Regions from separate parts of the Psychrobacillus sp. NPDC093180 genome, predicted to be linked through region 3. Evidence: riboswitches for the same ligand, from Rfam matches in the RefSeq annotation. Region 3 holds a riboswitch; each other region holds the start of a gene.

Region 1 (3,261 bases), on a different contig from region 3:
TGCCGCATCCAAGCGTGTCTAATAAGACATACTGTGCTGTTTGAAAAGCTTCCTCACTAACAATGTCTCTATGCAGCACGTAATCTGCTATTTCCTCTAGTGAAATATCTGTTTTCGTTCGCTCGTTTATAGATAACAAGTTAATCTTTCCTTTCGAATGATATTGGTTTAAAATTGATATGGATGTTTTGCAGAACATCCATTTGGCGGCGTGCTTTAAACTACTATTTGTCTATTGGTTTATAACAATGGCGCGTCGCTCGCCTGTATAATGTACCCTCGGTCGGAATAAGCGATTATTTGCATGCTGCTCCATCACATGCGCACATAAACCTACTGTTCTAGAACTATAGAAAATTGGCGTATACAAAGGAATCGGAATACCGAGCATCCAATATACCGGTGCTGCATAATAGTCAAGATTTGGGTAAATGCCTTTTTCTCTCTCCATTATTCTTTCCCCTGCTTCACACATTTGATAAAGAAGATCATCTCCTTTTATCTCACATAATTGACGTAAAGCATCTTTCATGATGGTTGCTCTAGGATCCATTTTTTTCATATAAACTCGATGACCAAATCCCATAATCCGGTCTTTATTAGCCAATTTTGTTTCCAGCACCTTTTCAAATTCTGCTACCGTTTTTGCTTCTAGCAGCATATACATAACCGCTTCATTCGCTCCGCCGTGCAAATTTCCTTTTAGAGAAGCGACTGCTCCAGTAAGTGCACCGTACATATCGGATTTTGTAGAGGCGATCACTCGTGCAGTAAACGTAGAGTTAGGCATTTCATGCTCGCTATACAAAACAAGGGAACGATCAAATATCTGTTCTTCTAACGGGGTAGGTTTTTTACCCGTAATCATATAAAAAAAGTTTGCGCTGTATGATAATTCCGGAAGTGGTGCTATTACATCTTGCTGCTCCAAGACTCTATAGCTATTTGCAACGAGATTCGGAACTTTCCCTAATAGTTTATAAGCCTTTTTCATATTTGCTTCTACTGAGCTATCATCGATTTGTTGATCAAATCCTGCTAAAGCTGACAGTCCTGTGCGTAAAGCGTCCATAGGATGTGTATTAGCAGGTAAAAGCTTAAAGACATCTAGGATTTCGTTTGGTAGATCATATTCCCCTTTTAATATTTCTACTAAAGTTGTTTTTTCTTCTACACTTGGAAGTTCTCCTGCCAGTAACAGGTGAACAATGTCCAGATATTCTTTTGTTTTGGATAACTCAATTAGGTCATAACCTTGAATAACGATTTCTCCTTGTACCGTATCTAAAAAGGAAATTTTTGTTTCTGTTGCCACCACGCCGTCTAAACCTGGATAAAAATCTTTTACTGCTTCCATTTCAATACCTCCCGTTTCCTTTTTCTATTTCTCTCCATTTGAAAGCCCTTACAAACCTTGTGGTTGCGAAAGAAAGTAATCTATGTTCATGTCGATTGTCTATAAAAATAGACAATAAAAAAACAACTTCTTATAAGAAGTTGTTAAGGCACGAAGGAATACTTAAATAAACATGTTTGATGAGAAAACACACCCATTAGTCTCGCACTTAACACCCCCTATCCTCGTAGGTATCGATGCATGCTAAAATAGGCAGGTCTCCTGGCTTATGATCAATGCTCTTCGAACCTTCCCATTTTCTATTCAAGAAAACAGTGGCATTTTCGAATCGCTCCCATACACAGTTGCGGGACAGCGTCGGACTCTAACCGAACTTCCCTTTTAAGCCGAATAGTTAGTCTCTATACGGCACCTATTTCTACACCTATTCAATTTTCTATTCAAACATATCAAATATTCTTAACATTGACAATTGTTTTTTTAGAAACATTTACTATTTTCTGCTTTGAAAAGTTTTAATTTCTATTTTGAAAAAGGTTATAAGATCGATGCATGAAATGTTTTACTCCTAAGAACGTATGCCGTAACTAGCAGATATAATAGAATCTAGTTCTGTCGAAAGGAATTTTATACAATTCCTCTTCCCTTACAAACTGGGCATTTTATATCCATCGGTAAGGGAAGGAATATTTTGATCTTACCTGTCCCTTTACATTTTTGACATACCATTTGTACTTCCTCCCATCGTATCATTTGCTTTGGTCATTTGATCATCTCGAATGGTTCCTTTTTTCTTATAGCGAATTCTTATTGAGTCAATGAGGTGTTCTATTTCCTCTTCATCCAACATATCGATTTTTGCTAACCGTCGAGTAATATATGGTACAAAATCGTCCTCATTTTCTTCTATGGCTTTATTGTCCCTCTCCACTGTGCGCTCAAGGTTTGAAAAATACATAGCCATACTCCCTGTGATAGAGCCGATCAATCCAATGCCAACTAACATTAGAATTCCTGCTATTATTCTACCTCCCATAGTAACGGGGGAAATATCTCCGTATCCTACAGTAGAGACTGTTACAACTGCCCACCAAATAGAATCTAAAAAGCTGTTGATATTCTGATTATGCCCCTTCTCTAATATAAAATTGCTTGTAGCGCCCCATGTTAATACGATGAGAGTGAAAGCAAATACATAGTTTAAGCCACCAGATTTGAAAATACCTTGTAACGTTTTAGAAACCTTCATTATTCGAAACAAACGGACTAGACGCATTAAACGTGCCACTTTAAAAAAAGCATCTAAAGGGATGATAGCTATTAGGTCAAATATATTTTCTTTAACAAACTTCCCTTTATCGGAGGCGATTGATAATCTGATTATGTATTCTATAAAAAAATAGAAGATGAGGCTATAATCTATCCATTTGATTTGTTTAGCTTCTAGGATTTCACTACCAGTATATCCTGCGATAGTTATTGTTAAATATAATAAGATTAATAGAAAGATAAAAAACTCGTAAACAATACTAAATCCCTTTATCTTCATCCGATCACTCTCCAAGTATGTAAAGCACTTTGGGGTACTTTATCTATCATTACCCTATTTTAAATTGAAATATCACTATAAAAGATATATTTATTCTAGAATTAGTTTACCCAGCAGATTGCTTTTGTATTCCTAAACCTTCTTTTCATTATTTCTATCCAAGCAACAAGAGCTAATGTTAAAAAGATATCAATGTCCAGTTATAGCGAAAGCTTGTTGTATCTCAACCCCTTAATAACTAGGAAGCCCGCTAGTCGTATAAAAAAACCGATTTTTCCTAGAGAAAGGAAAGATCGGTTAGTAGTTTCACATCACATTATGTTCTATCCCAAAAACGTTGCTGAGCAATTGCAGA
Region 2 (3,261 bases), on a different contig from region 3:
TTGGATAATTATATAAAATACTAATAAGCCTATCATATACGTTGACAATGCATAGCCAATTAACGAAGCAATAATAAATAAGCTACATGTAAAAAGAACAATATAAATATGTTTTAGACTCTGATGGAGAGAGATTCTATTCATGAGATGCAGTAACGCAAAAGAAATTAGGACAATTATAAATTGAATACCACCAGTTAATAAAACTAACTTTTCATCCGTTAGTGCTCCTAAATTAGATACGTCCAAAAAGTGAGACATCCATAAACGATCGAATCCTTCACTATAAAACCCAATGAATAAAGCAATAAGGAAAAGCATTCTGATGATAAAACTAGTTTTAGAGTAAAAAATAATTTTCCTCATATTCCCCTTCATGTTTTCCCAGGTAGTTGTTCTCTCCGCCTTACTCAACGGATTAAAATTTTCTTCCTTCATAAATAGAATTAAATACACTGCCAATCCAACCATACAAAGTCCACCAATAACGATTGGTAGATTAATCATATAAAGACCCGTTAATATACTTAGAGGTATTGCTATGACTTGCCCAAGATTACCAGCCTTTGCTCCTTTTATAAATGCTAAGGAAGCTTGCTCTTCCCCTACTTCGTCTGCAATCCAAGCTTGTAAGGAGCCACTAGTAAATGTATAACCAATCCCCCATGCAACTTGCGCTAAAAGCACAGCCATAAAAAATGGGAATAATCCCTCGATTAAAAAGCCAATCCCTATTAAAAAGTACCCAATAATAATGGAGAGCTTCCGGCTTTTTACATCGGAAATTACTCCAGTTGGAATTTCAAATAAAAAAACAGATAGTTCCAAAACAGTCCCTACTAGAACAAGTTGCAATGGATCTAGCATCACAATTTTCACTTGATATAACAAACTTACAGTGAAAATAAATGTAAAAAACAACTGTGATAAAAAACAAGTATAAATATAAACTTGATACGGATTTTTTGTCTTCCATATAGTCATTTTTATCCCTCCCTCCAATTGATTATAAGAAGGGAGAATATCATTTTCTTGTCCAAATTTGCGATTTTTCGCAAATAAAAATTCTTTTGCTTCATCTATGTTATAGTAAAAGAACAACTGAATAACGTGTAGATTTAGGTGCTATTTACCTTTTGTAAAATAGCTTAAAAGGGAAGTTCGGTGAAAAACCAACGCTGTCCCGCAACTGTAAATGGGAGCAATTCTTTCACATCCACTGTTAAATATTAATGGGAAGGGAAAGGAACGCCATGATCATAAGCCAGGAGACCTGCCTATTTCAAGTACACACCAAAACCTACGCGGAATAGGAGGTGTTAAGTGCAGCTATGAACAAGCAACAGCTTGAAATTGCTGCCGTACGAAAAAACGTAATTGGAAAGAAGCATTGGAGGAATCGTCTCCTTTTATTTCACTATGCCGTTTATAGGCATTTTCTTTTCTTTACGCATTATTCGTCACGACAACGATCAACCATATTCATTCACTTGAATTAGCATCTTCCTTTGTAACAACTAAGGGAAGATGCTTTTTATGTTTACGATGGAAAGGAAGTTGGAACATGCCAGTTGGAACAAAAGATTATTACGTAGATGGTATTAAACGTACATTAATGACGAATAGTGTCGCAAATGAATCAATATCACTTACCGCTATTTTAAGATACTACGAAGAAGAAATAAGAAGTTCGCCAAATTTGGATGGAAAAGATAAAGAATTGTACAAACGCAATTTGCAAAAAGCATTCGACCAAACAAAAGATGAAGTTTTTGGAAAGATTGAAGAGTAATAAGTAGAAAAAAAGCGTGCCGAATCAACAAATGACTGGCACGCTCTACAATTAATTATTTATCTATTTGTTTTGACTCCACTAATAGTGTCACCTTTGAAGCTGGGCATCCATATCTACTACAAACAAGATAACTTGTTGTATTCACCTGAACTTTGAGTGAAGGAAGATCTTTTTCTAAATCTGTCACCTCTTCTTGTTTATTAACAAGATAGTTCTCAATTAGAATAGAACCACTTATTATATACAAAAAGGGTTCTTGCCTTCATACCTCTTCCCCTTTACCAATTATAAATCTTGATAATCTCTCTGGTATCTTCCGCCGTCTTTTACTTCTGAATGATATAGCGCTTTTAAAGCGAAACTTTTTTCTAAGTCGTGCTCTTTCATTACTTCTTTCAAACGTTTGGAAAGCTCTGCACTATGTTTTACTAGTTGCTCCATTTTAGACTTCGAGTATTGCATGAGCTATCAACTCCTTTCCATTCAATTTGTCATTAAAGTATAACACTAAGAAAAGTTTTTTCTTATAATCACCATTATTAAAAAATTTACATACATTACTTTGACAAAACAAAAATGAAGTGTTATCCTTGTGAACAAATGTTTCCTAAGGGAAATTTAATGGCACTTAAGAAAAAGGTGATTTTTTTTATTCTAAAAGTTTCCTAAGGGAAATAAAGTAGAGCATAGGAAAAGGGAGGAATTAAAATGAAAAAAATCTTGTTTTTATTCATTACGGCGATTTTGTTAGTGGGGTGTAGCAACAATGCTAGTGGGGATATTGGAAAAGAGACGAAGCCTTTAGTTGTTACAACAACCGGGCAAATTGCGGATGCAGTTAAAGAAATTGCCGGCGACCAAGTAGAAATAAAATCATTAATGGGACCTGGTGTAGATCCTCACCTGTACAAAGCGACACAAGGGGACTTACAAACCTTAGAAAAGGCCGACATCATTTTTTACAACGGTCTAGAACTAGAAGGCAAAATGAGCGACATTTTCGAGAAAATGAAGAAAGAAAAAACGGTTGTCGGGATTGGTGACATAGTCCCACAAGATCAAATACTAAAGGATGAAGCACATCCTGAACTGTCAGATCCACATATTTGGTTTGATATTAACGTATGGGAAATAGCGACAAAAGAACTGACCAAAACACTTTCGGAAGAACTTCCAAACAGTAAAGAAGAATTTGCAAAAAATGAAGAAGCATTTTTTAAAAAATTATCCGATTTGTCTGATTGGACAGATCAACGGATTAGTGAAATTCCCAAAAAACAACGAGTGCTTGTAACAGCACATGATGCATTTAACTACTTTGGAAAAAGCCATGGTATGGAAGTTCGTGGTTTACAAGGATTAAGTACAGATTCTGAGTATGGCTTAAAAGATGTTCAAAATATCGTAGATTTTCTAGTAGATAACAATATTAAAGCTGTTTTCATAGAATCCAGTGTTTCTGACAA
Region 3 (3,261 bases):
CTTTTAGATGTAGAGCGTTTAGAGAAAATAGTGCAGAAGTATGGAAAGTTTTTAAGGTTGACGATTAAAGACATTCATAAGGCAGATGCTTGGTTCGATAAGTATGGTGTGTGGGCAGTGTTTTTTGGAAGATTAGTTCCGCTTGTTAGAAGCTTAATATCGATTCCTGCTGGTATGTCGAATATGAAGTTTAGCTTATTTTTGTTGTTCACGACGCTTGGAACGCTTATTTGGAATACGATTTTAGTTTCGGTTGGAGCAGCAGTCGGGGAGAATTGGGATGAAATAGTAGGGTATATGGATATTTACTCCAATATTGTATATGCAATTTTAGCTGTTGTAGGTATCGCATTTCTTATTTGGTATTTTAAAAAACGTGACTAAGGAGATCTTATGGAATTTCTAGAATTATTAAGAGCATTAATATTAGGTTTTGTTGAGGGTATGACAGAATTTGCGCCAGTTTCCTCTACAGGTCATATGATTATTGTGGATGATATGTGGTTAAAAACGGAAGAATTTTTAGGGATGTATTCAGCAAATACGTTTAAAATTGTTGTACAATTGGGCTCCATTTTAGCAGTAGTTGTTGTTATGTGGAAGCGACTATTTAGTTTAGTGGGATTGTATAAACTAGATAGCGAAGAGTCGAGCAAACAGTTCAACTTGCTACATGTGATTGTTGGAATGCTTCCTGCTGTTATTTTAGGATTCGCGCTTAAAGATTTTATTGACGATAATCTATTTGGTGTAAAAACAGTTATATATAGTCTTGTAGCTGGATCTATTTTAATGATTATTGCAGATAAGTTTGGACCGAAAAAACCGAAAATCGTTAGTCTGGACCAAATTACATATGCACAGGCATTTAAAGTGGGATTGGTTCAATGTCTATCATTATGGCCAGGTTTTTCCCGCTCAGGTGCAACGATTTCAGGTGGTGTATTATTCGGAATGAGTCATAAAACAGCAGCCGATTTTACTTTCATCATGGCTGTGCCAATTATGGCCGGGGCAAGTTTAGTATCTGTTTTGAAAAACTGGGAACATATTAATATGAATGATATGGGCTTTTATGCAGTAGGGTTTATCAGTGCATTTGTATTCGCACTAATTTCCATCAAGTTTTTCTTAAAACTAATTTCACGGATAAAATTAATGCCATTTGCAATTTATCGTCTTGTGTTAGCGGCAGTGCTAGCGGTTATTGTATTTATGTAATAAATGTGGGCGGACATTTTTCAGTGTCTGCCTTTTTTCCTATGTACAGGTTTAAACACTATATGTTAGGCTATATAAGTATTAGAAACACAATATATAGTATGTGAACGAAAATTAGGTACCATTATGGTTTAAAAGGGAATTCGGTGCAATACCGAAGCTGTCCCCGCAACTGTAAGTGTGGACGACTGTTGAAATAACCACTGCGAGCAATCGTGGGAAGGAAGACAGAAGGATGAAACACGAGCCAGTAGACCTGCCTAATTCTCGTATGAAGCAACACTTTCTTCGGGGGTTGAGAGGTGGAGGCGAAGGACTCTTTCTCAATCATTCGGATGGGATTGTCCTATTGTTTCCTACTTTTTAAATTTTGAGCGATGACTCAGCCGAAGAGGCTCGAGACATCGCTTTTTTGCGTCCCCACAGTGTACGTACCGATTAACTAAGGAGGAAAAAATATGACGACGATATCCAACACAACAAAACAAGAGCTATTACACCAATTAATAAATGAATTTGGCGAAGCAAACATTGCTCCACTAGTGAGAGTACATGAAAAATGGACAGCGAAACATCCAGAAGGGACGACATCCGCATGGGCTAAGTCGATGTCGCTAGAAGCATTAAGCTTTTTAGATGAGCAAGAAACGTATTGGACATATGTAGCAGCCCGCATCTATTTAGCAGACGTCTATGAAAGAATAGCGGTAACTAGAAAGACGACTTCAGAGGAAGTGTATAAAAAATTCGCAAGCAATGTACAAGCTTTAGTTGCAAAAGGGCTATACGACAAACGTATAGCAGAAGCTTATTCACAAGAAGAACTGCAACAATTAGCTGAAATTATAGTTCCAGAGCGTGATTATTTATTCACTTATATTGCTTTAAAAACATTGCTAGATCGATACGTTGCAAAAGACTTTGATAATTCTATCGTAGAGCTTCCACAAGAGCGTTGGATGATGATTGCAATGACATTGATGAAAGACGAGAAAGAAAATCGTCTTGCAAAAATAAAAGAATCTTACTGGGCAATGAGTAATTTATATATGACTGTAGCAACACCAACCCTGTCGAATGCCGGAAAGCCTCACGGACAGCTTTCCAGTTGCTTTATCGATACGGTAGATGATAGTCTACAAGGAATATATGACAGCAACACAGACATTGCGACACTATCCAAATTCGGTGGCGGAATTGGCGTGTATATGGGAAAAGTACGTAGCCGTGGTTCGTCGATTAGAGGATTTGTAGGTGCATCCAGCGGAGTACTTCCTTGGATTAAACAATTAAATAACACAGCAGTAAGCGTGGATCAGCTCGGACAGCGTCAGGGTGCAATTGCTGTTTACTTGGACGTTTGGCATAAAGACATTTTCACGTTTCTAGACTTACGCTTGAACAATGGAGATGATCGACTTCGTGCACATGATATTTTCACGGGTGTATGCTTACCGGATTTATTTATGGAAAAGGTAGATGCTCGACAGGAGTGGCATTTATTTGACCCACATGAAGTACGCCAACTAAAGGGATACTCACTAGAAGACTTTTATGATGAGAAACGTGGAGAAGGATCATTCCGAGAAAAATACATGGAGTGTGTAAATGACAGTCGTTTATCTCGTGAAACGGTTCCTGCAATCGACCTGATGAAACGTATTATGCGTTCTCAACTAGAAACAGGTGTACCGTTTATGTTTTATCGTGATGAAGTGAATCGCAGTAATCCGAACAAGCATGCAGGTATGGTTTATAGCAGTAATTTATGTACAGAAATTTTCCAAAACCAAAGCGCTACGTCGTTTGAATCGATTCAATTAGAGGACGATGTTATCGTAACACGTCGAAAAGCAGGTGATTTTGTTGTATGTAATTTATCCTCTATAAATCTTGGACGAGCAGTCCCAGCGAATGTTTTGGAACGCTTAATCAACATCCAAGTTCGTATGCTCGACAATGTAATCGACTTGAATATGATTCCGGTACCGCAAGCAGAGCGCACGAATGCAAGATATCGTGGAATTGGTCTTGGAACAT

The links. A riboswitch is a leader RNA that binds a small molecule or an ion and turns the genes downstream of it on or off. The one in region 3 is predicted to bind cobalamin.
Region 1: linked by a shared signal. The riboswitch ahead of mmgD (citrate synthase) and the one ahead of ACIP9W_RS14595 (ribonucleoside-diphosphate reductase subunit alpha) in region 3 are both predicted to bind cobalamin.
Region 2: linked by a shared signal. The riboswitch ahead of ACIP9W_RS19395 (hypothetical protein) and the one ahead of ACIP9W_RS14595 (ribonucleoside-diphosphate reductase subunit alpha) in region 3 are both predicted to bind cobalamin.

What each region holds. Positions count from the first base shown of each region.
Region 1 is NZ_JBIVOJ010000004.1:257,471-260,731, reverse strand. Features, by position in the region: gene ACIP9W_RS08390 (bifunctional 2-methylcitrate dehydratase/aconitate hydratase) at 1-139, opposite strand, end outside; gene mmgD (citrate synthase) at 233-1,357, opposite strand; cobalamin riboswitch at 1,592-1,788, opposite strand; gene ACIP9W_RS08380 (ion transporter) at 2,067-2,906, opposite strand; gene ACIP9W_RS08375 (catalase) at 3,223-3,261, opposite strand, start outside.
Region 2 is NZ_JBIVOJ010000015.1:92,283-95,543, reverse strand. Features, by position in the region: gene ACIP9W_RS19400 (MFS transporter) at 1-984, opposite strand, end outside; cobalamin riboswitch at 1,104-1,295, shown strand; gene ACIP9W_RS19395 (hypothetical protein) at 1,565-1,792, shown strand; gene ACIP9W_RS19390 (hypothetical protein) at 2,081-2,257, opposite strand; gene ACIP9W_RS19385 (metal ABC transporter solute-binding protein, Zn/Mn family) at 2,504-3,261, shown strand, end outside.
Region 3 is NZ_JBIVOJ010000009.1:93,451-96,711, reverse strand. Features, by position in the region: gene ACIP9W_RS14605 (DedA family protein) at 1-384, shown strand, start outside; gene ACIP9W_RS14600 (undecaprenyl-diphosphate phosphatase) at 394-1,221, shown strand; cobalamin riboswitch at 1,321-1,499, shown strand; gene ACIP9W_RS14595 (ribonucleoside-diphosphate reductase subunit alpha) at 1,680-3,261, shown strand, end outside.